One region of the Chryseobacterium sp. 14P4.3.2 genome, then DNA from elsewhere that is predicted to be linked to it. Evidence: riboswitches for the same ligand, from Rfam matches in the RefSeq annotation. Region 1 holds a riboswitch; each other region holds the start of a gene.
The links. Region 1 has a riboswitch for cobalamin ahead of AC27VX_RS08265 (T9SS type A sorting domain-containing protein). Riboswitches for the same ligand answer to the same signal wherever they lie in the genome.

Region 2: another riboswitch for cobalamin. It lies ahead of AC27VX_RS14970 (TonB-dependent receptor plug domain-containing protein); the one in region 1 lies ahead of AC27VX_RS08265 (T9SS type A sorting domain-containing protein).
Region 3: another riboswitch for cobalamin. It lies ahead of metE (5-methyltetrahydropteroyltriglutamate--homocysteine S-methyltransferase); the one in region 1 lies ahead of AC27VX_RS08265 (T9SS type A sorting domain-containing protein).
Region 4: another riboswitch for cobalamin. It lies ahead of AC27VX_RS15645 (acyl-CoA thioesterase); the one in region 1 lies ahead of AC27VX_RS08265 (T9SS type A sorting domain-containing protein).

Annotation. Positions count from the first base shown of each region.
Region 1 covers NZ_JBYOKO010000004.1:111,077-119,146, forward strand. The annotation lists gene AC27VX_RS08240 (BT_3928 family protein) at 1-51, shown strand, start outside; gene AC27VX_RS08245 (tellurite resistance TerB family protein) at 154-504, shown strand; gene AC27VX_RS08250 (hypothetical protein) at 529-933, shown strand; gene tpiA (triose-phosphate isomerase) at 946-1,704, shown strand; gene AC27VX_RS08260 (esterase-like activity of phytase family protein) at 1,863-3,125, opposite strand; cobalamin riboswitch at 3,386-3,577, shown strand; gene AC27VX_RS08265 (T9SS type A sorting domain-containing protein) at 3,641-4,744, shown strand; cobalamin riboswitch at 5,049-5,238, shown strand; gene AC27VX_RS08270 (T9SS type A sorting domain-containing protein) at 5,342-6,622, shown strand; gene AC27VX_RS08275 (T9SS type A sorting domain-containing protein) at 6,630-7,754, shown strand; gene clpP (ATP-dependent Clp endopeptidase proteolytic subunit ClpP) at 7,863-8,070, opposite strand, start outside.
Region 2 covers NZ_JBYOKO010000010.1:51-8,120, forward strand. The annotation lists gene AC27VX_RS14940 (tetratricopeptide repeat protein) at 272-1,336, opposite strand; gene AC27VX_RS14945 (hypothetical protein) at 1,431-1,688, opposite strand; gene AC27VX_RS14950 (GNAT family N-acetyltransferase) at 1,878-2,399, opposite strand; gene AC27VX_RS14955 (VOC family protein) at 2,430-2,822, opposite strand; gene AC27VX_RS14960 (hypothetical protein) at 2,862-3,647, opposite strand; gene pafA (alkaline phosphatase PafA) at 3,752-5,398, shown strand; cobalamin riboswitch at 5,643-5,820, shown strand; gene AC27VX_RS14970 (TonB-dependent receptor plug domain-containing protein) at 5,853-7,679, shown strand; gene AC27VX_RS14975 (YncE family protein) at 7,699-8,070, shown strand, end outside.
Region 3 covers NZ_JBYOKO010000003.1:43,643-51,712, reverse strand. The annotation lists gene AC27VX_RS05920 (Dyp-type peroxidase) at 1-552, shown strand, start outside; gene AC27VX_RS05915 (hypothetical protein) at 704-862, shown strand; gene AC27VX_RS05910 (transposase) at 1,069-1,335, opposite strand; gene AC27VX_RS05905 (S41 family peptidase) at 1,902-2,468, shown strand; gene AC27VX_RS05900 (EamA family transporter) at 2,683-3,099, shown strand; gene metE (5-methyltetrahydropteroyltriglutamate--homocysteine S-methyltransferase) at 3,375-5,678, opposite strand; cobalamin riboswitch at 5,858-6,043, opposite strand; gene AC27VX_RS05890 (Lrp/AsnC family transcriptional regulator) at 6,237-6,698, shown strand; gene AC27VX_RS05885 (enoyl-CoA hydratase/isomerase family protein) at 6,836-7,618, opposite strand; gene mmsB (3-hydroxyisobutyrate dehydrogenase) at 7,722-8,070, opposite strand, start outside.
Region 4 covers NZ_JBYOKO010000010.1:157,400-165,469, reverse strand. The annotation lists gene AC27VX_RS15665 (endonuclease MutS2) at 1-1,759, shown strand, start outside; gene AC27VX_RS15660 (hypothetical protein) at 1,918-2,178, shown strand; gene AC27VX_RS15655 (GEVED domain-containing protein) at 2,296-3,381, opposite strand; gene AC27VX_RS15650 (hypothetical protein) at 3,554-4,354, shown strand; cobalamin riboswitch at 4,389-4,568, shown strand; gene AC27VX_RS15645 (acyl-CoA thioesterase) at 4,685-5,068, shown strand; gene AC27VX_RS15640 (hypothetical protein) at 5,236-6,609, shown strand; gene AC27VX_RS15635 (HD domain-containing protein) at 6,677-7,267, opposite strand; gene AC27VX_RS15630 (XAC2610-related protein) at 7,269-7,967, opposite strand.

The sequences.
Region 1 (8,070 bases):
GAAAAAGGGAAAATTATAGACAAACAGCCTGCAAAAGACTACGTTGAATAATTATAAATGAAAATTAATAATTGATAATTGAGGAAAGATCAAAGCAGGTACAGGATACTCAACTATCAACTTTAAACACTAATCTTAAACATAAAACAGCTCATGCAAAAATCAAATAAATCTATCGCCGGCTACCACTTACTAATGATTCTTTCTTCTGTAGACGGAGAGTTTGCTCCTGAAGAAGGAATGCTTGTACAGCAATATCTGGCGGATGAATTTCCATTCCGAATGAACCTTGATAATGAACTTGAAACACTTGCTCTCTTACAACCTGAAGAATGGAAAGACCACTTTGAATTTCATGGGAGATGCTTCCACGATGATTCTACAGAAAACGAGCGTATAAAATTTGCAAAGTTTGCCAAATCATTAATCAAAGCTGACCATAAAGTGACGGATGAGGAACATACATTTTATGTTCTGCTGAAAAACTTGTGGGGATTATCATAAATATCAATCTAACGTAAAAAAACCATGAAGAAATTATTTGTTTTATCTCTGTTGGCTATAACAGCAGGGCTAACAGCTCAAAAGAAAGAATATGATCCCAAAATAATGGGATGCTATAAAGGATCAGAAGTCAACCAGCAGGTTGAAGGGATTTCAAAATACTGGGTATCATGCAGACTGGAGAAAGGTAAAAGCATATTAATGTTTGTTGCCATTAATGAAGACGGCTCTGTATCTCAGCAAACTGAAAATGGCAGCTGGTGGACCAAAGACGGTAAATATTATGAACTTCACAATGTAGATAAGGTTACAGATATTTATAACTATGAAGTATTGAATAATGGTGACGTTAAGTTTCACTCTATTGAACTGATGGGTAGCAAAGACAATACCTATATTTTTACTGATACGAAAATAAAAGAAGATTAAATAAAAATAATTATGAGAAGAAAGATAGTTGCAGGTAACTGGAAAATGAACAAGAATGTAATTGATGCTCAACAATTGATGATCCAATTACTAAGTTATAAAAACAACAATGCAACAAACTGTGAGGTTTGGATTGCTCCACCATCTTTATATTTAATGATGGCTAAAGACATCTTTGAAAAGGATGAAATCGGAGTATTTTCTCAGGATATGAGCGAGCATGAAAGTGGTGCTTATACGGGTGAAATTTCTGCTGATATGCTTGAATCTATCGATGCAACCGGATCATTGATCGGTCACTCTGAAAGAAGACAATACCACGGAGAAACTGATTCCCACTGCAACAAAAAAATCAAATTAGCATTGGATAAAGGCCTTACTCCTATCTACTGTAACGGAGAAACTCTTGATCAGAGAAAAGCGGGGCAGCATCTTGAAGTAGTAAAAAACCAAACTGAAGTTGCTCTTTTCACCCTTTCTGCTGATGAAATCAAAAAGGTAGTAATCGCTTACGAACCTGTATGGGCTATCGGAACAGGAGAAACTGCAACTCCTGCACAGGCTCAGGAAATCCATGCTCACATCAGAAATATTATTGCTTCCAAATATGGACAGGAAGTTGCTGATGAGGTTTCTATCCTTTATGGTGGTTCTGTAAAGCCGGACAATGCAAAGGAAATTTTCTCTCAACCTGATATTGACGGTGGTCTTATCGGAGGAGCAGCTTTAAAATTAGAAGATTTCTCTAAGATTATTGAGGGATTTAATTAATATTGAGAGGCTATGTTTTGGCTAAAGCCAATGGCATTATTTCTTTTATGTATTAAACGGGCTAAAGCCCGTTCCTATTGAAAGATTAAATACCTTAGAATCATACAAATAAAAACGGCGGAATCTTCGATTCCGCCGTTTTCTTTAAAAAAATCTAATTATTGAATATCGACTACATACATTGTTCCTTTGTCCACCTTTCCTGTTTTAGGCAGAATTTTCGCTTTGGGATTTCCATTTCCATCATCCACTACTCCGAAATCATCATCATTAAAAACAGCCAGCTTATTGTTTCCTAAATAAACAATTCCTTCAAATTTATCATGCTCATACCCCAGTTTGGTAACCAGATTTACAGCTAATGATTTGGAAACAGCTTTTATTCCTGCGTTAGTTATTTCATCCCATGAACATTGCTCCAGGGCTTTACCATTCACTTTCATTCCGTCTACAGCTGAAATATCAGCTCCGTTGACATCACTAGCGTTTGCTAAATTAATTCTATACACTTTTTTAATCCCTCCCTGAGATCCAAAATTACCGTCTCTTTCGATGACTAAAAACTCTGTATTGCTCAATGCTGTGATATCACAAACTGAGTCGGAAGCTCCACCATCCTGTTTATATAAAAACTGTTTGGTCTGTCCTGTGGCAATATCAAAAGTCACAATCCTCGTTAAAGTTGTATTGGTTGCCAGCGTTTTACTTGGCACAAACATCATAGACTGTATAGTACCTACCAAAGTTTTACCATCGGGAGTGATGCATAGTCCTTCCATCCCTCTGTTTGCTCTTCTTTTGGCTAAAACGGCAGGTAATTTCCTTGTTCCGGTGTTCACTCCGATCGGGCTTATCCTTTCCAGCTCTACTCCATCAGCACTATAATGTACAATATGAGGGCCATATTCGTCTGACACCCAGAATGTACCATCTACTGCAGCTACAATACTTTCACTATCCAATCCGTATTTATCTGTTCCTAAAACATTTCCGGAGGCATCGTAAGCCACTTCACCCGTACTGCCCATTCCTACAGGGTTCGGCAGTCCTGTAATAAGCTGTCCGGATGGATTTTTAAGCTTAATATATTTGATTACCTCTACGTTACCTTCGGCATTAATTTTAAAATGCATAATGGTAGGTGTAAAGCCAGGTGTCAGAAATTTTTTACCAATAAGGTAGTCCGTATTCGGGCCACGGTCTGTAATGACGTAAAACTCGCCTTTTCTGGTGGGGTGAGCAGCAGCTCCGGAGCCAAATCCTCCGTTGATGACGTCTACTCCACTGATTGTAGCTAATTTAGAAAAAGGAAATTCCTGAGGAAGCTTGGAATAATTAATATCCTGATTGTTTACAGAATCATCATCCTTACATGATGCCAGCGCTGTAAGCATCAAAGCAGATAATAGTAATTTTTTCATATTCTATTGTATGGCTGCGAAAGTATAAATTGATTATAAACTGATCTTGAATCTAATGATAATTGTAGTTTAACAATAGATCCTTCAAAATGAATTCAGTATAAACAATAAAAATTTTGATTTTAATTCTAAAAATCCAACGAACTCATATAATGGATTGTTAATTTAATAAAAACAAGCTTTTAGAAAACTTATTTACCATGAAAAAACCTGTTAAAGCAAAGATAATTCACAAAACACAGCCTAAATATTTATATGATATATTTGCGGACTTTTAGGGTTGAACACTGTTCATTAATAGGGAATCAGGTGAGAATAAATATTCGAATCCTGAGCTGTACCCGCAACTGTAAACTATTCAACTTATAGCACATAATGCCACTGGATAAGAAGTCCGGGAAGGCGGCTAATAAGATGTAAGCCAGGAGACCTGCCTTAAAGTATCATCTTCAGACAAGAAATTATTTTTCTGCTGAAGGTAAGTTTCGGGAATAAAACTTTAATTTAATTATATCATGAGAAAAATCTATTTTTTTTTCTTACTGCTTATCATGCAGTCCATGTCGGCCCAATTTACAGAAAGTGACATTAAATTCTGGATAGGAACCGGTTCCAAAAAAGCTTATTTCATTGCTGATTTTAATGATAACAATACTCCTACGTCTTATGCATGGGGATATCGTTTTGATTCTAATGACTTAACAATGGAAGACCTTATCAATGCTATTGCTAATGTAGAGCCTAAGATAGAGGTTGAAATTCCTTCCGGGTTTCTTTACAGTTTAAACTACAATCATCATACACCAAGTCTTGATGATTATTGGTCTACCTGGTCAGGATTAACCTCAGAAAATTTATCATTCAATAACGGAGTAAATAATGACCTTTTGATTGACGGAAAATGGTATGGAATCTCCTATGGTTTTGATCCGCCTTCCAAGCCTTCCGCTCCTGTCCCTGCCTACAGTTCAAAGTGGTACAGTTCTTCTCAGATTACCAACTGGATAGGAACCGGAAGTAATAAAAGTCTGGTAGTAATTGACTTTGGGACAGATAGCACAAACGGAAATGCTGACTCTTTTGTATTCGGAATTCAATATAACGGAACAATAACTGCGGAGCAGGCTTTACAGTTAATTCAGTCACAGACTTCTTATTTCAGTTTTACATCTACCAGTAATCAGGTTTCCAGTCTTTCACTGAATAACTTCACCGGAAACCCTTCCGCACCAAACAGCTGGAAATTATATAAAGGAAATGACCTTTCAAGCTGGCAGGCAAAAACCAATTTATCTCAAATTCAGCTGAATAACAATGACTGGCTAGGTTTAAGTTTCGGACAAAGAAGACCAATTACTCCGGCAGAATCATTTTCTACATTGGGTGTTTCCAGCGTCAATAAGAAAAAATTCGGTATCTATCCTAATCCGGCAAGTGACTTCATTCAAATTGATAGTCCTGAGAATGTGAAGGAAGTGAATATCTATTCTGCTACAGGGCAGAAAGTATTAACTTCCCAAGCAACAAAGATTAATATCCGGTCTTTGAGTTCAGGAGTTTATTTTGTTGAGATAAAAACTTCTGCCAATTCAACCATTCATAAGATAGTAAAGAAATAGGAAAAAAAATATTTTCCCGGCCACGACTGGTAACTTTTTTTAAGTGCAGTGGTGTCAAAACACGAGACTTTCTCAATTTTTGAGAAGGTCTTTTTTCGTCACGGGATTCCATTTTAACGACCGAAATTGTAAAATGAATTCAATATAAACTATAAAGCTCCTAATTTTAATTCTGAAAAACCAACAATAAAGGTAGATTACTTATCAATTTGATAAAATATCTTTTTGAATAATTTATTAAATTCCATAAAAGACTTGAAATCAGGTACAATTCACAAAAAAACACCTATTAATTTATATGATATATTTGCAGCGTTTTTAAGGTTGAACATTGTTCATTAATAGGGAATCAGGTGAGAATAAATATTCGAATCCTGAGCTGTTCCCGCAACTGTAAACTAATCTACTTATAGCCTTTAATACCACTGGATAAAAATCCGGGAAGGCGGCTATAAGATGTAAGCCAGGAGACCTGCCTTAAATTAATTTCAACTTTCGGGAATAAAAGTTTGTGAAAGAAAAATCTAAACAGATTTTTTCATGAATGTTTTGTCCTGTGGTGAGGTTTCGGGAATAAAACTTTAATTTAATTATATCATGAAGAAAATCTATTTTCTTATTCTTGCGTTTGTACTCTCTTTTGCAAATGCGCAAACTGAAGGGGTCCTGGTACTCAACGAAGGCGGTGCCGGAAGCAATAATGCTGAAATATCGCTGATCTCCAATCAATCGGTTGTGACCAACAACTATTTTAAAATCAATAACAATAATGCAACACTGGGCGATACCGCACAAGACATTAAAATTTTTGGTGACAAAATTTTTGTGGTTTTAAACATTTCCAACCAAATAAAGGTCATCAACAAATCTGACTTTTCTTTGATTACCACGATTTCAAACAACCTGGACAATCCAAGATACATTGCTTTTAGCGGAGATAAATTCTATGTAACCAACTGGGGAGGAACAGGTTCTGTCAATAATTATGTAGCGGTTTACAATCTCAACACGTATTCTCATGAAGCAAATATTGCTGTAGGGTCGGGACCTGAAAAAATTTACAGTAAAGACGATAAGCTTTATGTTTTATTAAAGGGAGGTTTTGGAATCAATCAGTATATGGATGTTATCAATACTTCTACCAATTCGGTTATCTCAGAAGTAAATGTAGGAGATTTTCCACACAGTATTTTTGAAAAAAACAACCTTCTTTACATCATGAGTTCCGGAAATCCTTATACTCCTAATTCTTTTGGAACTTTTACGGTTTACAATACAACAAGCCAAAGTATCGTTTCCAGCACAGCACTTCCTGCAGGGACAAAACCAGCTTATATGGATACAGACGGTACGAATATTTATTATATGAAAGATGCGTCAATTTATAAAACATCTATTGCGGCTCCTTCTTTTTCAACAAATGCAATTGCAAGTGCACCTATTCCTATAAATAGTTATGGTACGGCCTATGGGTTTAATATTGTTAATAATAAAATTTATGTTGCTGACCCTAAGGGATATGTTGCACCGGGAAAAATTTACACTTATGATTTGCAGGGAACCTTAGAAAATACTTTTACAGTGAGTCTGCTTCCTAATCAAATCATTGCTTATAATAGTGCATCACCATCTCTTTCTACAGCTGAAAATACAAAAGCTTCTAAATTGTCATTATATCCGAATCCTGCAAGTGACAAATTCTTTGTACAAGGTTTAAATACCGGAAATATTCAGATTTATGATACTGCCGGAAGAATGATCATCAACACGCAGTATACTCAAAACGGTATTGATGTAAGTACTCTATCTAAAGGCAATTATATTGTAAAAATCACAGATAAGAATAATAATTTCACTGAAAAACTAATCATTAAATAATTCTTCAATGCAAAAATTATTAAGTCTTTTATGTACACTTATTGTGGGACTGTGCCTTGCGCAGTTTACTGCAAATGATGTAAAATTTTTCGTGGGAACAGGTTCTCAAACTGCCTATTTTGTAGCAGATTTCAAAGATGGAACTGATGACCGATCTTACGTCTGGGGAGTAAGATTTAATCCGGGGCAGAATATAACCGGGCCTCAAATGCTTCAGATGATCAAAAGTGCAGAACCTGCTTTTGATTATATTTTAACGTTTAATAACGGGTTTCTTGATAAGGTTAGTTTTAATGACCATTCTCAACAATCAACACCGGACTGGTGGAGTTTATGGCGTGGTAATGATACGAACAGCTGGTCTTCAGTAGGATGGATGAACAATGGAACGATATTAAACGGCCAGTGGTACGGTGCATCTTATGGATTCAGCAATCCTACAGCACAAGCACCTGCTACGCCAATTCCTGCATACAGTTCTTTATGGTACGATTCCTCTCAAATTACCAACTGGATTGGCACCGGATCTAATAAAAGCTTAGTTGTTATAGATTTCGGAACTGATAATTCTAATGGAAATGCTAATTCATTTGTCTTTGGAATTCAATACAATGGAACGATTACTGCTGAACAGGCTTTGCAGTTGATTCAGTCACAAGCTTCTTATTTTACCTTTACCTCAACCAACAACCAAGTTTCCGGTCTTTCACTGAATAATCTCACTGGAAACACTTCCGGATCAAACAGCTGGAAATTGTATAAGGGAAATGATATCTCAAGCTGGCAGACACAGTCCGAGCTTTCACAAATTCAATTAACCAATAACAAATGGCTTGGATTAAGTTTCGGACAAAGAAGACCTTTTACTCCTACTGAAGCATCTAATGCAACACTGGGTGTTTCTACTGTCAATAAGAAAATTTTAAGCATTTACCCTAATCCGGCAAGTGACTTCATTCAGATTGACAGTCCTGAAAATGTGAAGGAAGTAAATATCTATTCTGCATCGGGTCAGAAAGTAATGACAGCGCAGGCAACTAAGATCAATATTCAGTCTTTAAGTTCAGGGGTTTATTTTGTTGAGATTAAAACCTTAAGCAATTCAGTACTCCATAAAATGGTTAAGAAATAGAAAAAAGAATATTTTTTCAACCCTAAATACACGATTTTTTTATTCATGTATCATGGTAAAACAAAAACGCACCCGGTTGGGTGCGTTTTTCATTTGATTTAAAATCAATTATTTTTTTTCTGTAGATCTCTGTAAAACCTCATCTACCATTCCGTAGCCTTTAGCCTCTTCAGATGTCATCCAGTAATCTCTGTCAGAAGATTTTTCAACCCACTCATAAGTTTGTCCTGAGTGGTGCCCGATAATTTCATAAAGCTCCTGCTTCAATTTCAACATCTCTCTAAGGTTGATTTCCATATCAGAAGCCACTCCCTGA
Region 2 (8,070 bases), on a different contig from region 1:
AGAATAAAATTTTACAATAAAATCATTTTATTATAGATGTTAATGGATTGGTTATGAGAATAGTATTTGGGTTTTAGCCTAAGGGTACTAATTGAATTTCTGAAGTATTTTGAATTAGTGACAAAGGTTTAGGAGCATACCTATAGTTTTTAAGCAAAGACTAAATTCTATAAGTTAGCCGTTCAGGTAAGTAAAGAGGGGTATTTCAAAAATAGGATATTTTATAAGCATATTGTACTGCTTCCAGCACAAACTTATAATTTTCATAATGTTATTTTATCTGATCAGATAGGTACAGACTGCTTTTGGTAATCTTAAGAAGATTTGTCTTTTCAGTATACCAGTCTACAAACTTATCGTATTCCGGCTTATTGTTTGTCTGCCATTCATTAAAAGCTTCCTGATCTCCCATTTGAAAAATGTAATGATTATAAGCGTTAAACAGGTCATTGTTCTCCATTGTTTTATGATAGCTTAATAATACATTTGAAGGACTGTAATTATTATTAAAATATTCTTTCAGTAATCGTTTCCTTATGGATGACAGCGTTTCCAGATTAATTTCTTTCTCACCAGCTGTAGCCACTGCGAAGTGTCTGCTGAAAACGATACAGAAAGGAAGGTTACCAGGCTTGCTATTTTTTTCAATAATCAGTACGGCCTGGCAGAGATCAATTGTAGTATCCTGGTTCGTGAATTTTACAGCACTTTTATAACTGTTGTATAAAAGTTTACTCATTTCTTTCGAACGGGAAGTAGTACGTTCCAGATTTAAGAAAATCTCACCATACATGAGACCGTACAAAATATCTTTAGAGTTCAGATATAATTGAGAAATTCTGTAATAATTTGATGGGTACATTGGTTCTGCTCTGATCCCTTTTTCATAGGTTTCAACAGCTGCTTTTATTTTTCCCTGAGATTCCAGAACAACACCTTTTTCCAGATATAATCTTCCGGAAGCAGGAAATTTTTTTAGCCCTTCATCATAACTTTTTATTGCCTGTTCAGGATTACCGGAAAGATCATAAGCATTTCCGAGTAGTGCATAATAATAGTCATTGATATTGGAATAACCTTTGATTTTTTCCAACAGCAATATCGCATTTTTGTAATCTGTTTTTTTGATATAGGCTAAAGCAATCTCATAAGGGTAAGTATAATCTTCCGGATCTTTTATTTCACATTCTTTCAATATAACTATAGCTTCATCATATTTTTCTTCATCAATCAATTTGACTGCATCATATACTTCTTTACACTTAAATGTAGTTTTTTGAGCATTAATGAACGAAAAGGCAGCTATCGCAGTGATAAGAAAGATTGTTCGTACCATGGAATTTCAGATATTAGTTTTCATGCAAAGATGCATTTTTATCTCTTAAATAAAAAGAGCGGTAAAGACCGCCCCAATTATCTGACAATATTTTTTATCCGTATACACAACCACATCCTGTTTCCCATTCCTGGCAAAAACGCATAGGCTCATTACAGCTGCTGCCGCCTCCGCCTCCAGGATTACTGCTGCCACCTCCACCACTGGAAACTCTATAGCAAGTACCATTACTACAGTAGTATGAACCGGAGGTGGGAGGACAATAGCCGTCCATATCACAGAATGCATAGGCACTATCACCTCCACTAATTAATACAAGCTGACTTCTTTTTAATTTTTTCAAATTTTTCATAGTAAGTAATGTTTAATTTGTTGATTACTAATATATAAAAATATTAAAACACTTGTGAGTGTTTTAGTTGAAAAAGAGTAATGAATTACTTTGAGCCCTATTTACTTTATTCAGCCTATATTATTTCTTATTGGAGTGGAAGTTCTGATAGTGTTTAATTATAACTGCAATAAAAATTTTTCACCATAATTAATCCATATCTAACGTCATGAAAAGAGCTATTTCTTCGGGATTTTCATATAACCTTGTATTCAGCCCTGTAATATTGAATCCCATTCTTCTGTAAAACTGAATAGCAGGGTAGTTGGTGTTTTGGGTTTCAAGTTCAATGACTCTGCTTTTTAATTTTCTGGCTTCTTTAATGGCGCCTTTAATCAGTTGGATTCCGATTCCCTGTCGTCTGTGTTTTTCGTCAACTAAAATATTTTCAATATAAAAACTGTTATTCCATGCTCTCTGTTCACAGATGATCCAGCCTGCCAGTTCTCCATTGATATAGGCACCAAAAGAATTTCCTTTTTCAACAATATGATTAAGTTCTTCAAGTTCATCTGAACCGGTTTCCCAGATTTTGCTATATGAAATCAATTTTTCTTTCAAAATAAATTCAAGAGACCCTGCCAGCTCAATAGACGAAACTGAATATATTCTGTCTGTGGTATAGCCATTATGCCCCCAGTTTACGCTGGGGTTATGCACTAGTTTTTCCAATGTTTTTATTTCCAAAATAGTCCCGCTTAATTATTTAATTTCTGTACAGATTTCTATAAGATAATGATCAGGATCTGTGATATAGGCGGTTTTTTGTCCCCACGGTTTTACTGTAATATCTTCATAAAGAACAGCCCCGTTTTGAATGGCCTTTTCAACCAGAGCCTCAACGTCATCTGTTACAAATCCCAGTTCTATTCCAAAAGGTTTGCTGCTTGTTTTTGAGGTTAAAAACCCCTTCTTTATATTGGAACCGGCCAGATCAATAGAAGCAAATGATAAACCTGTTTCTCCGGTAATCAGCTCTCCGTAATCTTTTTCAGAAGTAATGAACTTTATTTCTGCATTGAATGTGTTTTTATAAAAATTCATAGACTGCTCCACATTTTCAACGTATAGAATAACATATTTGAACTTGATCATAATATCAGATTTAGTAATGAGTACTGAATTAAAATTGTTTTATTTATTTAAAATATAAGCTTCATCCACCATCAGTTCTACATGAGGCCCGTTCAATGGATAATAAGTAAGACCTTCAAGATGTCCAAAATTTAGAAGCGGGTATTTTTCTGTAAGATATCTTACTTTACTTCCAAAAGAATTGATATGAACTTTTTGAATGCTATCTTTTCTCTGTCTGCCGTTGGAGAAAAAAAGCATCAGGTTACAATGGTTTTTAAAATCAAAATCATGATAGTAAAATACATGAAGATTTTCTTCCCTGCAGATCTGTACCAAATCTTTAATGAAGTTTTTTTTATGATCTAAAGGCAGGTTACAGTCTATTCTTATAGAGTAATTTTCAGCATTACTTTTCTTAAATTCCGAACCTGTCATCTGAATAAACCGATGTTTTATATTTTCAAACGCTTCTCTTTCCGGAGACCAACTTTTAGTGGTCTGGATTTTGAAAGGAATACCGGAATCCAGTAATATTGCATTTTCATGAATCAGTAATTTTTCTATTTCAGTGGCGAGCTGGAAATGATAATCAAAAAGCTGACGGTCCGAAATGTTAATAATCAATCGATTTTCATTGATATTAAGAAGTATGAAGCTTTCTTTGAACTGTTTTTTCAGATCTTCCAGCTTTTGGATAAAATTGTTAATATGATCAACCTGTACTCTGGCTGCCAGATTTGCTTCATTATCGATATGACCTCCATATCCCTCAAAAAAATTAAAAAACTTGAAATGGTATAAATCTTCAGGAAACTTAAAATACCAGTATACTCCTAAAATCATGGTTGGTTGAGTTGATGAATTGGATAAATATCAAAATTAAATAAAATTTCACACTCCAAGACTTTCAAAACCCTTAAATTTGTCTTCAATAAAAATTTACTTGGATGCTTAGGAAAATTTCAATTGCGGCAGTTACTTTTTTGTCCGTAGTTACAATCAATGCACAGAAGAATAAAAATACCCAGCTGGAAAGACCGAAATTAGTGGTGGGTCTGGTCGTAGATCAGATGCGTTGGGATTATTTATACCGTTTTTATGGCAAATTCGGAAATGACGGTTTCAAAAGACTGTTGAATACAGGATATTCTTTAAATAATGTACATATTCCATATGTTCCTACTATTACAGCTTTGGGGCATACCTGTATCTATACAGGTTCTGTACCGGCAATTCATGGTATTGCAGGAAATGACTGGACAGATAAAGAAACAGGTAAAGGTGTATACTGTACGGCAGATGAAAGCGTTCAGCCTGTAGGAACCACCAATACAAAAATTGGCAGCCACTCTCCCAAAAACCTTTGGTCTACCACAGTAACGGATGAGCTGAGACTGGCAACCAACTTCCAGGGAAAGGTAATTGGTGTTTCTCTGAAAGACCGTGCCTCTATACTTCCGGCAGGACATACGCCAAACGGAGCTTTCTGGTTTGATGACAGTACAGGGAATTTTATTACAAGTACATGGTATATGAATGATCTTCCTCAATGGGTAAAATCATTCAATACACAGAACCTACCGGAAAAACTGGTAGCAAATGGCTGGAATACCTTACTCCCGATCAATCAGTATACAGAAAGTGCGCCTGACAATTCTCCATGGGAAGGATTACTGGGAAGTGCAAAGACCCCTACATTCCCTTACAGCAATCTGGCTAAAGATTATCAGGATAAAAAAGATAATATCCGCTATACTCCTTTCGGAAATACGCTGACACTGAAGCTGGCAGAAGCTTCTGTAGAAGGTGAAAAACTGGGTGGTGACAATATTACAGACTTCTTGGCAATTAACCTTGCTTCTACAGATTATGCCGGACACAAATTCGGGCCTAACTCTATTGAAGTGGAAGATGTTTATATCAGATTAGATCAGGATCTGGCAGAATTCTTTAATTATCTGGATTCAAAAGTTGGAAAAGGAGAGTATACTGTTTTCCTTTCTGCTGACCATGGTGGAGCACACTCTGTAGGATTCCTGAAAGAACATAAGATCCCGACAGGTTTCTTTGGAGAAGGAGCTCAGAAAGATCTTAACCAAAAACTGAAAGAGAAATTCGGAGCTGATAAATTAATCAATGCTATCGATAATTATCAGATCTATTTCGACAGAAAAGTATTGGCTGACAGTAAGCTTGAATTAGATGACGTAAGAAACTTCGCCGTTAAGGAGCTTGAAAAAGACCCTACTGTTTTATATGCCGTTTCTGTAGATAAAGTTCAGGAAGCAAGTATTCCGGAACCTATCAAACAAAGAATTATCAACGGAATCAACAGACAGAGAAGTGGTGATATTCAATTGATTTCTCATGACTCTATGCTTCCTCCATACTCTAAAACAGGAACTACACACAGTGTATGGAATTCTTATGATTCACATATTCCATTAATCTTTATGGGATGGGGAGTTAAGCAGGGAGAAAGTAATAAGGCTTATTATATGACCGATATTGCTCCTACTGTTTCTTCGTTACTTAAAATTCAGTTTCCAAGCGGAAATGTTGGAAATCCAATCACAGAGGTTATTGGTAAATAATTGAACAAAATGATTCGATCATATAGAACTGCCTTCATTTGAGGGCAGTTTTTTATTTTACTTATAAAGGTTAATTTACGCTTTAGGAGTGTTGTTCATCAAATCATTAGTAGAGATGATGTTTCGAATGGCTGTTTTTGATATTGAGAACAGTCATTTTACTTTTGTTTATTTTAAAGAAGAATCTATGGGAAAAGAAGCCGTGGTTTGCAGATTGGTTTTTTGGCTAATAGATATAAAAAGTTATCTTTGCAAAAATTTTGGTTTCCAGTATATTGGAATGAAAAGGGAATCGGGTGAAAGCCCCGGACTGTCCCCGCAACTGTAAATCGCAACTAAAAATTTCTGCAAGCAGCCACTGTATACAACGGGAAGGTGCAGAATGCGAAAGTCAGGAGACCTGCCAGAGTTATAACCAAAAAACATATTGCTTTCGGAGGAAAAGTAAAATAATATGGATATAAAAAGATCTTTAGCACTGCTTTTTTCATCTTATGGCTGTTTTCTTTTCGGACAAGAGAAAGCCATTGATACTATTTACATCTTCGACAACCAGATGAACAGGGTAAAACTCTTTCATCCGGTGAAAACCATTACAGCCGAAGATACAGAGAAAAATTCTACTAACCTTTCAGAACTGCTCAGGTTTCAATCTCAGGTTTATATTAAAGAAAATGGACGTGGGGCTGTTTCTTCACCTTCTTTCAGAGGAACCACCGCACAGCAGACCGCCTTTGTATGGAACGGAATTAATATCAATTCCAACTTTCTGGGACAAGGAGATATCAACAATATGCCGCTGTTCGGGTATGATCAGATCGGAATAAAAGCCGGTGGTGGAAGTGTGGTATACGGAAGTGGGGCTATCGGAGGAAGTATTCATATGAACAATACTCTTGATTTTAATAAGGGATTTCATGGGGGACTATTTTCAGAGGTGGCTTCTTTTAATACGTTTAATAACTTTGTTAAAGGATCTTACAGCAATGACAGGTTCAGCTTTAAAGCTTCGGGAAATTACTCAGTAAGTGAAAATGATTATAAGGTAAGCGACCTTAATTATATCAACAGGAACGGAAATTACTACAATACTACATTTAATGCAGGAGCTTCCTATAAAATAACTGATGAGCATAAAGTTTCGTGGCAAAGCCAGTTTTTTGACTCTTCACAGCATTATCCTATCTATGAAGAAACAGAAACGAAAACGAAATATAAAAGCCAGAGTGTAAGAAGCCTTATCTCATGGGACTGGAATAAAACAAAATTCAGCAACTCTTTCAAAACTGCTTATACAGAAGAAAATTTTCAGTATTTTGGAGCTTTGGATCTGCCTAAATCCAGTGGTGGTACAGGAAAAAACTATATTTTGAAAAATGATTTCAATTATTTTCTGAATTCAAAGTGGAATATTAATCTTATAGGAGAATTTCAGGTCAATAAAGGAGAAGGTTATAAAAGTGGAATAGGGGATGTAAGCAGAAATGTAGGTTCAGTTTCCGCATTGTTAAGATATTTCGCAACAAAGGACCTGCGTTTTGAAAGTGGGTTTAAAAAAGATTTTGTGGAAGATATCAATTCTCCGGTTCTGTATTCTTTCTCCGGAAAATGGGATACTTCAAAATGGTATAATGTAGGGCTTAATTTATCCAAGAATTTCAGATATCCGTCATTTAATGATATCTATTATGAGCCGGGCGGGAATAAGGATCTGAGACCGGAAACCTCTGTTCAGGTAGATATGAACCACGAGTTTAAAGTGAAGAATTTTAAACTTACCGTTTCCCCTTATTACATGGGAGTGACCGATCTTATTGTATGGCTGCCTACAGCTCTTGGGTATTGGCAGGCTTTCAACGTTAATAAATCCGAATCATATGGATTGGAATCTCAATTGTCTTTTAATAAACAATTGGGGAATCATAAGATTGGGCTGAATGCCGGGTATTATTACACGAGATCGATTGATAAGGAAACCCATAAACAGCGACCGTACGTTCCAATGCACAGAGCAACAGCAAATGTAGATTATGAGTATAGCTTCCTTAAATTCTTTGCACAGGGACTATTCAATGGGATTACTTATATAACAGGTGATGAAGACAGGAAAACAGCAATTGATCCTTATTTTATTTTAAATACCGGTATTTCGGCGACGGTTTCCAAAAGATATACCTTAGGAGTTAAAGTCAATAATGTAACAAATACCTATTATAAAACAGTTTCTTTCTACCCTTTGCCTAAAAGGAACTACAGCGTTTACGCGGCAATAAATTTTTAAAAATTAAAATTAATATATTATGAGAATAACCAGAATTTTAACAGTGCTATTTGCATTTGTACTATTGTTTAACATTTCTTGTAGCAGTGACAATGAAAGTTATGAAATTTCGCCAATCACGTATCAGGATGGGTATTTTATTTCTAACGAAGGAAACTTTAAAAGTAACGGTGCTAATGTAACGTTTCTTACAAGAGATTTAAGCCTGCAACAAGATAATATCTATGCTTATAATAATAACAATGAAATATTGGGAGATGTTCTTCAGGCAATAGGTCTTAACGAAAATAAAGCTTACCTTGTGATGAACAATTCTAATAAAATTGTAGTGGTGGATCGTTATACTTTTAAGAAATTGGGTACAATCACAGATCAGATCAACAATCCAAGA
Region 3 (8,070 bases), on a different contig from region 1:
GAAATTGCGGACTGTGTGACAGAGGTTCAGGGATTCCGCTACTGGGACAGCCGGTCTATTTTAGGTTTTGTGGACGGAACTGAAAATCCGCATGGAAAAGACCGTGATTACTTTGCCGTTATCGGAGATTCGGATCCTCAATACAAAGGGGGAAGTTATCTTTTTGTGCAAAAGTATATCCATAATATGAATGCGTGGAAGTCGCTTTCTGTGGAGGATCAGGAAAAGGTAATCGGAAGATCAAAGGAACAGGATATTGAGATGGATGATGATGTAAAACCCAAAAACTCTCATATCGCACTGGCCAATGTAGGAGATGATTTTAAAGTGGTAAGAGACAATATGCCGTTCGGAAATGTTTCCACCAATGAAATGGGAACCTATTTTATCTGCTATGCGAGTACTTTCAGTACAGTGGAAAAAATGCTGACGAATATGTTTATTGGTGACCCACCGGGAAACTACGACAGGATTCTGGATTTCAGTACTGCAAAGACGGGGACTTTGTTTTTTGTTCCTTCAGCAGATATGCTGGATGAGTTTTCTTCATAGTCCGAACATGAAAATTTTTTAGGAGATAAGCATTGTTTCTATTTTTACCTTGTTATGATAGAAGCAGGAAAATCTATATAAAACAACCTTAGTTTTTATTATAATAATTAAAAAATTGTCTTATACATTAGACAAAAATATAATAACCCTGATGAATATTAAAAAACTGCTGCAGTTCCTACTGCTGACGGCATTCTTATCTTTTGGAAATTTAAGTTTTGCCCAGAATCTTTATCAAAAATATTTCTTTGAATTCTGGTCAGATATTAACGAAAATTACGCTTACCTTGATCAGCAGCAGATTGACTGAAAAAGGTAAAGGATATATAATATGCTTCAAATCCCCTTGCAGGATACCTGGCTGCTAAATCCAGTATTTTGAAATAACAGGGTCATCCCTTTTATGCCCATAATAATACATACTACGAATCATACAAGCGATTTTACAAGCGCTATGAACACTGATTCCTGTTTCACTAATTATCCCTTCAGCCAACTCTTTTCGTTCGCAGAGCTTTAAAGCTTTTTTTCTATGATATCCTTTAAAATACGATGATCCAGGCTCAGATCCGCGAACATACGCTTAAGACGAGCATTTTCTTCTTGTAAAGCTTTAAGCTCCTTAAGATGCTGTGCATCCATTCCTCCATACTTCCGTTTCCACTGGTAGAAAGTAGGTGCGGAAATACCCTGTTCACGACAAATATCTTTTGTCGATTTCCCAGATTCATATTCTTTCAGAATATTGATAATCTGATGTTCTGAAAATTTGCTCTTTTTCATATGGTTTAACAAACTAAATTTAATAATTTTAATTTGTTTGAAAAACAGGGAAGTTTACCAAAACGGGAAGTCTTCACCAGCACAAACGGTAACGCTCCTCAAACTAAAAGAAATTGTAAATAATGGCTATAAAAATTCTTAAGATTATCGCAATAGTTACCTTTTTGTTCACACAAGGTATAGGTCAACATGACACACTAAATATAGGAATTATACTTATGTCATTATATCAATTTATCTCTGATATTTTAAATCCCGAATATGGTATTTTATGGGAAGGATTGGGTATGGTATTTCTTATAGGATCTTTTATAGTATTTTTATCATGTAAGGGATATAAAGAAAGATATCTTTTAATATTTTGTTTTATAAGTTTATTTATCGCATTAATTCTTATAACTGGAGTTTATGATTCAAATAATTATAAAAGGATAAATAATTGGTTTATTTATCCTTCACTATTATTTATTGTTAGCTCAATACTGTCAATAGTATTAGTTTTTAGAAATAAGATTGAATAATATTATAAAAATATATTTTTTGAAATAAATAAAACACCTTAATTGGTGCTTTTTTACATAAACACAGCGTATATCAAGATTAATAATTCTCTTGGAAATAACCTGCTTATTGCTGAGTTTGACAAAGTACTTGATGTTTTTTTCAGCTACAAAAACCTGATCGTTGACCTTACTGAAACACCCGGCGGCGGAAATTCAACAGTGGCTAGAGCTATTATGGGAAGATTTACAGATCAACAGCTTCCTTATCAAACCCATGAATTTAATGAAAAGAAATATGAGACTTTAAGGCACTGGACCGAGTATGTAAGTCCACGAAAGGAAATTTATAAGGGAAATATCTATATTCTTGTTGGCCGCTGGACAGGAAGTATGGGAGAAGGAATTGCAATCGGCTTTGACGGTATGAAAAAAGCCCGGATTATCGGCACCCGGATGGCTGGGCTTCTGGGAGCAATTTCCAATTTTCAGATGGCAGAGACTAAAATCGGTTTTCAGTTTCCCACTGAAAGATTATATCATATTGACGGTACTCCAAGGGAATCCTTCACCCCAGGAATATTGACACAGAATATGGAGGAAACGTTTCAGAAAGCCAGAGAAATAAAATAACAGCTGAAAACATTTAACTTTCTCGCTCCTTCAATTAATATATAAAGAATGAGAGCCTTGCGCCCATGCGGTTATCCAACAAAGAATACAACAAGTTATTTGATCGCAAAGGCACAAAAATACATTTTGTTTCCATCATCATTTTTTGTAGCTTAGATTTGAACTTCAAAGGATTTTTCATTGCTTCAGACCAATAATTTTAAAATCATAAAATATGTGGTGGATATACGCAATTCTTTCAGCATTTTTTGCTTCACTGACGGCTATTTTTGCCAAGATCGGAATTACGGGAGTTAATTCAAATCTGGCCACGGCAATCAGAAGTGTTATTATATTACTGGTAGCCTGGGGAATTGTTTTCGCAAGAAGTGAATATAGAGGAATTCCTGCTCTTTCAAAGCATAATCTTATGTATATTGTCATTTCGGGAATAACAACAGGGCTTTCCTGGATCTTCTATTTTAAAGCCCTTCAGGCAGGTAAAGTTACACAGGTTGCACCTGTAGATAAGCTGAGTATTGCTTTAACCATCGTTTTATCTGTTGTTTTTCTGGGTGAATCTCTGAGTTTAAAAACGGCAATAGGAGCCTTACTGATTATTATTGGAACTGTGGTATTGATTTTTGAATAGAAAAAATTCTGGTTCAGGTTACACGGTATCAATCCAATTGTAGTGATCTACTTCAGCATCAATTCCGAATGATTTTCTCAATCGCTTTTTCTGGTCTGAATGGTACGTACAGAAAGATGATTGTATTCTGCAATATCATCATTCATTGCTGCCTTTTTAAAATACATATTAACTGTTCAAGATGTATTCCTTTCAAAGGAAAGTTTTTAAAATAACAGATCGTGCTATGAATATCATAACACGATCTGAGCAAGAATCTAATTATCTAAGGTTTTTTAAAGTGCATATTCTACTGAAGCTTCTTTGGCTGCGGCCACCATTGCTATTAAGGCTTTTTCTGTTTCTTCCCAGTGTCTTGTTTTCAATCCGCAGTCCGGATTTACCCAAAGCTGATTGGCAGGAATTACATTCTGAGCTTTTCTCAGGAGTTCAATCATTTCTTCTTTGGAAGGAATTCTTGGTGAATGGATATCATAAACTCCGGGTCCAATTTCGTTTGGATACTTAAAGTCTGCAAAAGCATTTAAAAGTTCCATCTGAGAACGGGAACATTCTATGGTAATCACATCAGCATCCATATCTGCAATATTTTCAATAATATCATTGAACTCAGAATAGCACATATGGGTATGAATCTGGGTAGCATCTTCTACTCCACTTGCCGAAATTCTGAAGGCTTGTACCGCCCATTTAAGATAATTTTGCCAATCTGTTTTCCTTAAAGGAAGCCCTTCCCGGATTGCAGGTTCATCAATCTGAATAATTCTTATTCCTGCTTTTTCAAGATCCACTACTTCATCACGGATCGCCAGAGCAATCTGTTTGCAAGTCTCAGAGCGAGGCTGATCATCACGTACAAAAGACCATTGCAGAATCGTAACCGGACCTGTCAACATTCCTTTTACCCATTTCTCAGTCTGCAACTGTGCATACTGAGACCAATATACAGTCATCGGATCTGGTCTTGAAACGTCACCAAAGATCACTGGCGGTTTTACACAACGGCTTCCGTAGCTCTGTACCCAGCCGTTTTTAGTGAATGTAAATCCTTCAAGCTGTTCTCCAAAATATTCCACCATATCGTTTCGCTCAAATTCTCCATGTACCAGTACATCTATTCCTATTTCTTCCTGCCAGCGGATGGTTCTTTGGGTTTCTTCTTTCAGTAAAGTATCATATTGTTCAGCTGTAAGTTCTCCTTTTTTAAATTTAGCTCTCCAGCTTCTTACTTCTGTGGTCTGGGGAAATGAGCCGATGGTTGTTGTCGGAAATAAAGGAAGCTGTAATGCCTTCTGCTGTTCTTCTTTACGGATTTTGAATATATTTTTTCTTTGAGCATCTTCTTCAGTCACCGCATTAGTTCTCTGTTTAACCTCATTATTATGAATAAGAGAAGATGTTTTTCTGTTTTCAATGGCTTTTTTGTTTTCTTCAAACTCAGCAAGGATATTTTCATTTTCTGTTCCGGATGCAATTTCCTTCAGACTTACTACTTCTTTCACCTTTTGTTTTGAAAAAGCCAGCCAGTTTTTAATTTCGGGATTAAGATTCGTTTCAAAATCCAAGTCACATGGTGAATGAAGTAATGAGCATGATGGTGCTATAAAAACTCTTTCGGAACCAAGCTTTTCAACAGCTTTCCTGATGAAAGACAACGATTTTTCATAGTCATTTTTCCAGATATTTCTTCCGTCAACAAGTCCTAATGACAGGTTTAAACTTTCCGGAATTACGTTGAGAATATCTTCCAGCTGCTCAGGATTTCTTACAAGATCTGTGTGTAATACATTTACAGGAAGTGAGACGGCAAGAGACAAATTATTCTTCAATCCTTCGAAATAAGTAGCCACAATAAATTTCAGTTTCGGGAAACGTTTTCTTATTTCAGAATAAATATATTGATAGGTTTCTTTTGCCTTATCCGTTAAGTCCAAAGCCAGAAAAGGTTCATCAAACTGAATCCATTCAACACCCTGCTCCTGAAGTTTGGTTAAAATCTCTGTATAAACCGAAAGGAGATTTCCTGCCAGATCCAGCTTATCAAATCCTTCTTCTTTTTCTTTTCCTAAAAGAAGGTAAGAAACAAGTCCTATAATGACTGGCTTTGCACTTATTCCTGCCTGCTTTGCTCCTGCAAATTCATTGAAAATCTTATCTGAGCTCAGCTTAAACTGCTGGTTTTTGTAAAATTCAGGTACGATATAATGATAATTGGTATCAAACCATTTGGTCATCTCCATCGCGGTGATATCCAATCCGTCTTTCTGATATCCTCTTGCCATTGCAAAGTAAAGGTCCAGTTCAGAATTGTTTTTTTTAAGCACCACTTCATGATAACGTCTCGGAATTGCCCCTACAACAAGGCTCATATCCAATACCTGATCATAGTATGAAAAATCATTACAAGGAATTAAATCTATTCCTGCGTCTTTCTGGATATTCCAGTTTTGGGTACAGATATTCCTTCCTGTAGTAAGAAGTTCTTCTAAAAGGATCTTACCTGACCAATATTGCTCGCAGGCTTTTTTGAGTTCTCTTTTACCACCAATACGCGGGTAGCCCAGAATGTGTGTTTGCATTTTTTAAACTTTTTAATTAGACTTAATGTAAAGCTCTCTGAAATGCTTCGCAACACTTTAACGGATAAATAAGATTTTGGAAAACAATGACATACAGAATAACACACCTCCTCTTTCATAAGAAAATGCATAGTCCGATATATCATCTGTATGACCCAAAAGCTTCAGACCGCGAAAGCATTGTCAATTCAGTAAAGGCAGGTCTCCTGACTTGTAACAGTTTCCGTCATCCTTCCCGCTTTTGGCAGTGGATATGCAAGGACAGAAACTTTTGATATGTTACTTACAGTTGCGCGACAGCTCGTGATTTCCACACGATTCCCTATTAATCTACCTTAAGTAAAACCTTTCCTGTTTGATGAAGTATCTATAAAGAACTGATTTTTACCAGTAACAACCGTCACCGGTAAAGTTTTTAATTTTGTGTAAAATTAGCAATACAGAATAAAACAACAATAAACAATGAATAATTAAGCAAATTAAACTTTTAAAACAATTTATAAAAGCATAAAATTCCTTATCTTTAACTGTTTTTATAATTTAAAAGAATAATATTCTGTGGAAGAACTTGATGATAAAGATGTACAGTTACTCAGACTGCTTCAAAAAAACGCAAAACTGACAGTTAAAGAACTGGCCAAAGAAGTTAACCTGTCTACTTCTCCTGTTTTTGAAAGAGTAAAAAGGCTCGAACAGGAAGGATATGTTAAAAGATATGCCGCAGTTCTGGATGCTGAAAAGCTCAATCGGGGGTTTACAGTTTTTTGCCAGATCAAATTAAAAATCCATGACAGGTCTGTGGGTTATGATTTTGTAAAAGAAATTCTGGAGATTGAGGAAGTGGCTGAATGCTACAACATTTCCGGAGACTTTGATTTCCTACTGAAAGTTCAGGTCCGTGATATGAAACATTACCAGGATTTTGTATTTAATAAACTGGGATCTGTAGATTCTATTGGAAGTACCCACAGCACTTTTGTAATGGCTGAAGTTAAGAACAACCATGGAATAACAATTTAATTGAAAATTTTAAGAATGGAGAATTAAAAATTAATCATGACATCAATTTTACACCTTTTACTTGCTTGACGGTACAATTTTTCACTTTTTATTTTCAATTCTCAACTCTTAATCTTTTCATTTTTAACTCACTATGTCTAGTTTCCTTTGAACTCCGGGCTGCGCTTCTCTATGAACGCTCCGATACCTTCGTTGTGATCTTCTGTAGTGAATAATTCTCCGAATAAGGCGGCTTCCTGTTGTAATCCATCTTTGATATGCAGTTCAAAACCTGTATTTAAAGACTGTTTTGCTTTGGCTACAGCCACCGGACCTCTGGAAGCAATTGTTTCTGCAAGTTTCTGAGCTTCATTCAAAAGGTCTTCCGGAGCAAAAACATGATTCACAAATCCAAATTCTTTACAGGTGTCTGCAGAATAAAATTCTCCGGAGAAAACCATTTCTCTAGCCTTATATAATCCGATGGCCCTGGGTAAGCGCTGGGTTCCGCCAAAGCATGGCAATAATCCTAGAGTTACTTCAGGCAGTCCGAATTTAGCTTTTCCGCTAGCCAGAATAATGTCACAGGACAATGCTAATTCACATCCTCCTCCTAATGCAAATCCATTTACAGCAGCAATTACTGCAAATGGCAAGGTTTCAACAGCATTAAAAGCATTCTGAGCAGCTATTGAGAAATCTTCAGCTTCTTTTGGGCTCATTCCCTGCATTGCTTTGATATCCGCTCCTGCCACAAATGCTTTGTCACCTGATCCGGTAATGATCAGCGCCCGTATATTTTTATCTGTTTTTATTTCATCGGCAAATGATTTCAATTCTTTTAAAACGTTTTCATTCAAGGCATTTAATGCCTGTGGTCTGTTAATGGTCAAAGTCCCGATATGACCGTCCTGCTGATATAATAATGTTTCGAAATTCACTTTTTTAATTTTTTAATTGATCATTGAACAGTTGAAAATTGAAAGTTATAAAGAAGTCGAGATGACATTCCATTTTTAATTTTTAATTTTCAATTCTCCACTATTAAAGCTCTGCGTTCAGAAACTGAATAATACTGGAAAAATCTGTTTTTCCTTTTCCGGCTTCGCTCCACATTCTGTATAAATTCAGGGCTGTATTGCCGAGAGGTGTTGCTGTTTTTGATTCTAATCCTGCTTCAGCAGCCAATCCAAGGTCTTTTGCCATAAGGTCTACCGCAAAGCCTCCGGAATAATTTCTGGAAGCAGGTGCATTTTCCATTACTCCCGGATAAGGATTATACACCTCCAAAGACCAGTTTTTCCCTGAACTTTTTTGCATAATTTCACTTAATATCTGAGGATTAAGACCATGTCTCACTCCGAGATTAATCGCCTCGGATGTACCAATCATA
Region 4 (8,070 bases), on a different contig from region 1:
GATCATTGATAAGGTAGATAAAGTTTTCAATCGTTTTGGTGAAGTAAAAAATGAAGCTTCTCCGGCCTTAAAAGGATTACGAACAGAGATCCAGCTTGCTAAAAAAGCAATTCAGGAAAACTTCAACCGTGCGCTTACCATGTATGGACAAAGTGACTTTTTGGATGATATACGGGAATCCATCATTGATGACCAAAGGGTTCTGGCTGTAAAGTCAGGATTTAAGAAAAGAGTTCCCGGAAGAACGTTAGGAATTTCAAAAACAGGTTCCATTACTTACATCCAACCGGATAGTGTTGTAAAGCATTACTTCAAACTACGGGAAAATGAAGAGGAAGAGAAAAAAGAAATTGACAGAGTTCTCCGAAAACTGACTACAGAACTGGCAGAGTTTCAACCTCAGCTCTGGAGATATCAGATGTATATTTTTGATCTTGACCTTACAAGAGCCAAAGCTAAATTTGCAGATTCAGTGAATGGGATTCTTCCAAAAATAAACCGTCATAAGACATTAAGACTGAAGGATGCTTATCATCCGTTACTGTGGTTAAGAAATAAAGTAGAGAACAAAACGATTCACCCGCAGAGTCTTGCATTAACGGAACATAATAGAATCATCTGTATTTCCGGGCCGAATGCCGGTGGAAAATCCATTACTTTAAAGACTGTGGGGCTACTGCAGCTGATGATTCAAAGTGGAATTCTGGTACCTGTTCATCCAAAATCTGAGATGTTTTTCTTTGAAAAGATGATGACGGATATTGGTGATAATCAATCCATAGAAAACCACCTTTCTACTTATTCTTCAAGACTGAAGAAAATGTCAGGAATTATCCGTGAGGCAGATGCCAATACGCTTTTGCTTATTGATGAGTTTGGGACAGGTTCTGATCCGGAACTGGGGGGCGCTTTGGCAGAAAGCTTCATGGAGTTTTTCTATGACAAAAAGAGTTTTGCTATTATTACCACTCACTATACCAATATTAAACTGGTTATAGAACAGCTTCCGAATGCTCAGAATGCAGCAATGCTTTTTAATGAAGAAACATTGGAGCCAATGTACAAACTGGAAGTGGGTCAGGCAGGAAGTTCATTCACCTTTGAAGTTGCGGAAAAGAATAAAATTCCGAGATTCATCATTCATTCTGCTAAGAAAAAAGTAGAACACGACATTGTTAATCTGGACAAAACCATTGTAAAGCTGCAACAGGAAAAGTTCGAAGTTGAAAAACTGAAATCTGATCTTGCAGAAAGAAAAGAATCTGTAGAAGACAAACGTGATAATCTTCAGAAACTGAATGATCAGCTTCAGCAGAAGTTATTCAATTTTCAGAAACTGTATGAGGAGGAGCACCGTAAACTTCAGTTTGGAAACAAAATTGAAGCCTTCATTGAAAGCTATACAAAAGGAAAATCCAGAAAGGATGTAGTGAAAGACTTTGTAAAGCTTTTAGAGCAGGAAAAGTTTAGAAAACTGGATAGTGATAAGGATGAAACGAAACGCCTTCAGGTAGTAAAAAGAAAGATTACCCAACAGCTGAAGAAGGAGGAAGTCATTGAGAAGATTGCTGAAACGAATGAAAAACTGGAAGAACAGCGCAAAAGCGACCGTGCTGTCTGGATGAAAATTGGCCAGCGTGTCCGTATTACAGGAAGTACTAGTGTGGGAACTATTGAAAAAATCTCCCGAAACAAGGTAATTGTTAATTACGGAACTTTCAAAACAACGATTGATGCTGATGAACTTGAAAGAATTTAATTAGTTTTTAGAATGAATTAATCTAAAAACTAACTTTAAGCGAATACTACAGAGAGGGTACTTTAATGTACTCTCTCTTTTTTATAGGGTTATGTAATATTTTTTCTAATTTTAACCGTCAGCTGATAAAAAGTATTAGAAAAAAGTATCTGTATCCTATGGTCTTTTCCGTGGTAGGACTGGTTTCCTTTTTATCTTTTTACCGGACTTTCCAGTCAAAAATGGAAGGAGTGGGAAATAATAAAATCGAAATGGGATTCGGAAGCGGAGTTTCAATCAGCTATGGCTTTGCAAGTGCATTTTATATTACAGGGATCTTCTTCCTGATCATCTTACTTTTCTATGGAATATTTTCTTATTTCCTTAAAAATGATATCGAAACAGTCTATGAACCTTGCCGACATCATACAGAATCTTAGAATTCCTTCTATACTACACATAAATACAGGCTGCCACATTTTTGAGACAGCCTATATTATTTTATCCTCATACATTCATAAATAGATCTTGTACTTGGGCTATAAAATATTTTAGAGTTACTTCTTAATAAATTTAAAACGTGTTATATTTTCTTTATCTTTTAACTGGATAAAATAAACTCCTTGGGGCAAACGCTGAAGTTTTACTTTATGATCTGAAGTTTTCCCTTCTCCTGCTTTTTGTCCTACAGCATTATAAATTTCAAAATCGGCTGCTTCCGAAATTCCAGAGACATTTAAAATGTCAGATGCCGGATTTGGATAAATTTCAGGTTTAGCAGATTGTCCAGGTTCTTTTACTGCGAGAAAAGGATCTAAAAAATCTACACCGTAATCTTCCACTTCTCCATAGGTAAATGTTCCACAGGCACCAGTTGGGAATGTCTGGCTGGAAATAACACGCATCGTTACACCGCATCCGCCAATAAGAGCGCTTGGTATGGTAGGATACCCTGGGATAGGGAATGTAGATACCACCGGTATTGCGGAACTGACATTAGCATTCATTACTTTTTCCACAGCTTCAAAGACTCCATTTCCATTAATATCAATCCATGCATTTACCGTTATAGGGCCAGCGGTGCCGGTCCACGTATTCGTTACCGAAAGTTTATTTGCCGGACTTCCTGCAAAGAACTTGACTCTACGGCCTGGATCTGTTCTGTAATCTGTGTAATTAGAAGGTCCTGAATTGCTGATCATTGGATTTGTCACTCCTGTAGAAGTTACCGTAACGTTGGAAATATGCATTATATTGGAATCTGTAGATGCAGAAATGCAATAATTCAGAGAGGTGTAAAAAATTACTGAAGTTGAAATATCCCCCGAAGCAACATCTATAATCTGCACTTCATAAGCTGTACAAGGCTGAAGGTCTGTAAATGTATACCCATTTGTATTAAATACTGATATACTGCTCCATAGATTAGGACCAACTGGCCTAAACCTCACTGCAAAGCTTGTAGATCCTGCAATCGGATCCCACATTACCGTTGCTGAAGTAGTAGAAATGTTAGAAACAACAACATTTATAGGAATTGTAAATGCTTTTTTAGTAACCGATGTTGCTGTAGAATTTTTAGATTGATACAATGAAAAAGCTCCCAATAATAGGAAGGAGCAAAAAAGTAGTTTTTTGGTCATAGTTATTAGTTTTAAAATCAGAATGAAAATTAATATAAAATTCAATAACTGTGTCATATTTTAACCACAAATTATTATATTTTTAAAAATGTAGAACTTACAGGCATTACGGCAATATAATTATCTGTCGAAAAGTATTTAATTTATATATTTGAAGGATCAAAAAATTTTCATGATGACTTTCATAAACAAAGCATTTTATCTGTCCGCTTTTAGTATTTTTTCTCTAGCCTTCGTTAAAGGTCAGAATAAAGTTCCTTTCGGCGTTGTAAAAGCTGAAGAAGGATACGCCAACGTAAGGGTGCATAAAGACAATTACAGAAAAATTGTAGATAAAATACGTATGCGCAAAGGGGATGTGTTTGTTTATGTAAAACCTGCTCCAGGAGAAACCGAATGGATCTGGATCAAATATCCTGAAAAACAGGATGATGACAAGCCATTTGTACGTTATGAAACGTTGGATAAAGAAGGAATGGTAAATAAGGAACGTATTGCTTATATTGATCAGCTTCCGGCTTATACTCCCTCTAAATCTAAAAACGGAAGATCCCTTATCTTCACGGACAATTCTGATCCGAAAATCCCTACCGCTCAAAGAAGTAAAGTAGTCATTGATGTTTATCCTTCCAATGCTGGTTACCGTAAAAAGGAAAAAGATGCAGATGGGAAACTCCTTACCATAGATAAAGTAAAGCCATGGGGAATTGGGAATGATCTCCCTGAAGGAATGACGGAGATAAAGTCTATCAGAGTACAGCAACCCGGAAGAGGCTCTGTTTTTGTAAGAGAAGCTATCAAAAATATGTTCCAGCCCACAATGGATTTTGATAATGTAGGAGTAACTTCTCTTGACACTGACAATATTTTCCTTTATATGATCAATGGTACAGGAGAAAACAGATATACAACCCTTTGGACCATTAAGAAGGGAAGAGTAATCAGTCAGATTATTTATCATAATCCGGAATAAATTCATTATTTTTGCACCCGAAAAAGTGTAATACTTATTCATCATAGAAACTGGTTTTGCCTAACCGCAAATTAAAAGGGAACCGTGTGAAAATCACGGACTGTCGCGCAACTGTAAGTAACTGTAATCTTTATCAAAGATCCACTGTGCGGGGCATGGGAAGGAGATAAAAGATGTTACAAGTCAGGAGACCTGCCTATTTCTTAAACAAAAAACTTTCGCGATATGAAGTTTTATTGATCTGATGGATTGTTTCGGGAATTTCCAAGGTTCCTGTCATTATTCTGTTGTTTTGATACGATTTCATTTCGCTTTAATTAATAATGAAATATGACGACAGAAGAAAGAATTGAAACATCCGAAACCAGAATCTTTAAAGCGGTTTTCCCAAACACAACCAATCATTATGATACCCTTTTCGGAGGTACTGCCATGCAGTTGATGGATGAAGTAGCTTTTATCACAGCAACACGTTTTGCAAGAAAAAGAGTGGTAACGGTAAGCAGTGACAAGATCGATTTTAAGAAACCTATCCCGGCAGGAACTATTGTAGAGCTGATCGGAAGAGTTTCCTATGTTGGAAAAACGAGTATGAAGGTAAATGTTGAGATCTACACAGAACAGATGTATTCTTATGAAAGAGAAAAAGCAATCGTTGGTGATTTTACATTTGTAGCAATTGACGAATTCAAAAAACCAATTCAGATTCTATAATTCATAAAAAAGTTTCGGGCGGCCAAAGGCCGCCGAAACTTTTTTACCTTACAATATCATCACCAAAAAATTCAGTGAATTCGTTTGTTTTTTTACTTAATTTAGCCAGCCCAGGAAAAAAAATAAAAAAATGTTTTTCTGCTACTAAAAACGAAAAACCTTATTCAATGAAAAAACTTATCTTAATCATCGCCCTTATCCTTTCTGTTTCCATAGCAGCACAAAAAAATGTCAAAATTGAACTTCCGGAAAGTTACGAATTGGGAAATATTATTTTAGCACTTACAGAATATGGCCAAACAGATCCTTATGATGTTCAGAAGATTCCTCCGTATTATGATGAGATCATGACTTATTTTAAGCCCGTAAAAGATCACCCGTTGTTACAAAAAGTAAATTACTCGCGAAGTGACTGGAAGAAATTTCTGGGTTTCCGAACTGATTTTTATGCTTTTTCATTTGACGAAAAAGGAATACTCAAAAGAGACTATCCTTTCAATTCATTTGGACCAAAAGAAGTAGATGAAAATATTGAATTAATAAATGATTTTGTAAAAAAGTCGAATTACAGGGCTTTTTTTAAAGACCATCAACAGTTTTACAATACCTTAATCAACAATTATAAAGAGTATTATTACATCAATGATACCTATGCTTTTTTGGACAAAATTGTCGGCAAAGTAACCGCTGAAAATACCAAAAACTATGTCATAGCAATCTCTCCTTTAGTAGGTGGACAAAATTGTCATAGAGATATCAATAGTTCATTAACCGTTGATTTTCCTGATATCGGAGAAGATCTTATCCGTGGAAATTTAAAAAATAACATTGCACGAAGAATTCTTGATAATCATACTGTATTTTCAGAAATTGATCATGGCTATGTTAACCCTATCTCAGATCAATATTCAAAGGAAATAACAGCGGCCTTCAACTTGAACAATTGGGATAAAAAATCAGGATATCCTGGTATAAGCTCATTCAATGAATATATGACATGGGCTGTTTACGACTTATTTATCAGAGAAAAATTCCCGAAAGAAAAAACTGACAGTCTCTCTATGATCTATCATAAAGTCAATATCCGACGTGGGTTTATTGCTCAGAATTTATTTTCTGAGAAAGTGATAGAGCTTTATAAAAAAAATAAGAGTCTGGAAAAATTATATACTCCATTGTTACAGTGGACAAAGAAAATAGGACCAAAAATCTCCCAGCCATCTGTATTAGATGCCAACAACAGCGACTTTGAAAAAGCGGATCTAAACAATATGGTTTTACGATTCACAGAGCCTATGAAAAAAACATCTACCCTCCAGTTGAGATTATTCGAATACATAGATAAAAAACAAACCAGCAATACGATTATTGTCGTTAAAAATCCGGTTTGGTCTAAAGATGGGAAAGAAGTAAAGTTTAAACTTGATACTTCTTATAAGAATTTCGAACTGAGATTTTATGTATACAACAGTATGTCCGGATTTTATTCCCAAAAAGGGATTTTATTAAATCCTGACAATTTCTTATTACTGACTCAATAAAAATTCCACAGATCATCTGTAAAAAGACACTGCTCAGCCAATGAACAGTGTCTTTTCCTTTTTTAAATTATTTCAATACCTTTTCAGTTTCCAGATTTTGGTTCAGCAATAATTCAAAAGCCTCTCCCATTTCATCTGATGCTCTGGTGATCGCATTTTCAAGCATATTTCTGATCTGCTTTTCTGTAACACCCGCTTCTGTCCAGCTTTTTCCTGAAGTATATGAATTTAAGATAAATGGCATAATTCTGTCGATAGCACATGCAAAAATGGCATCGGGAGTTTTTTCCTCTTCAAACTCAAGCCATAGATTAAAGAAGTCTGTACGCAAAGGCTCATCCAGAATTCCGAAGATATTTTGTGCGGAAATCTTTTCTCTATCAAACTTACCCACCATCCCTGCTTCATCAAAAAGGAACGTATCACCTGCTTCAATCTCCACAAGATCATGAATAGAAAGCATTCTTATCACTCTCAGCAGATCAATGTCTTCACGGTTTTTTGCATATGGATAAAGGATCTGTGCCAAAATAACAATCTGCCAGGAGTGTTCCGCCGTATTCTCTCTGCGGGAGTCATCTGCATTATAATTTCTTCTCTGTACATTCTTCAAAGCATCCACTGCCAGGATAAAATCGATCTCTTTCTGTATCTTCATCTTACTTTTCTTTATTATATTCATCTGAAGGATATACCTTCGTTTTGGTAATCCATTTATTTTTTACTTTTTCACTGGTGGTAACTTTTATTTGGCCTTCTTCTGTCATATCTTCTTCTCTTTCCAATACTTTATCTAATCCTTTATTGGGAATCACCGCAAATTCTGTGACAAAAATCCTGCAGCAGCCTGATTTCCCTGTAGCAATTAGCCGTTTGCGTTTAGCATCCGTTTCAAACAGGCCCAGATAACCAGATCCAAGTTCAGTAAGTTCTTTACTCTTTACAAAACCCATTTTGGTAATGTTGAATACGTATACATCATAAGAAGCTCCGCTATAGTTACCCATGCTCCCATTTCTTACTGCTATATCTTCGGTACCGTCAAAATTAAAATCTTCCATAATTACCGGACTTTGATCAGTGCTTAGCTGAATCATTTTTCCAGGAACCGCTTTTTGATCAGGATTTAAATCGAAAATGAGATCATCGGAAACAAACGTCTGAATTTTGCTGTTTTTGTTATCGAAGAGTTCTACAGTTCCTCTGTCTTTACACCGATCATCAACACAATTCTCCATATGGATAATCGCATTATAATTCTTTGATACATTTTTTACTTCAAATTGATATTGACCGAAACATAAGGGCCCCAATAGAAGAAAAGCAGATAAATTTCTGTAATGATTCAAAATTTTCATGATAATAGTTACTGTGAATTAAGGTGTTTAAAAAAAATCTTAACAAAAATACGAATCATAACACCGATCTCAAAATCTCTTTTCATTCCAATGTATAATACAG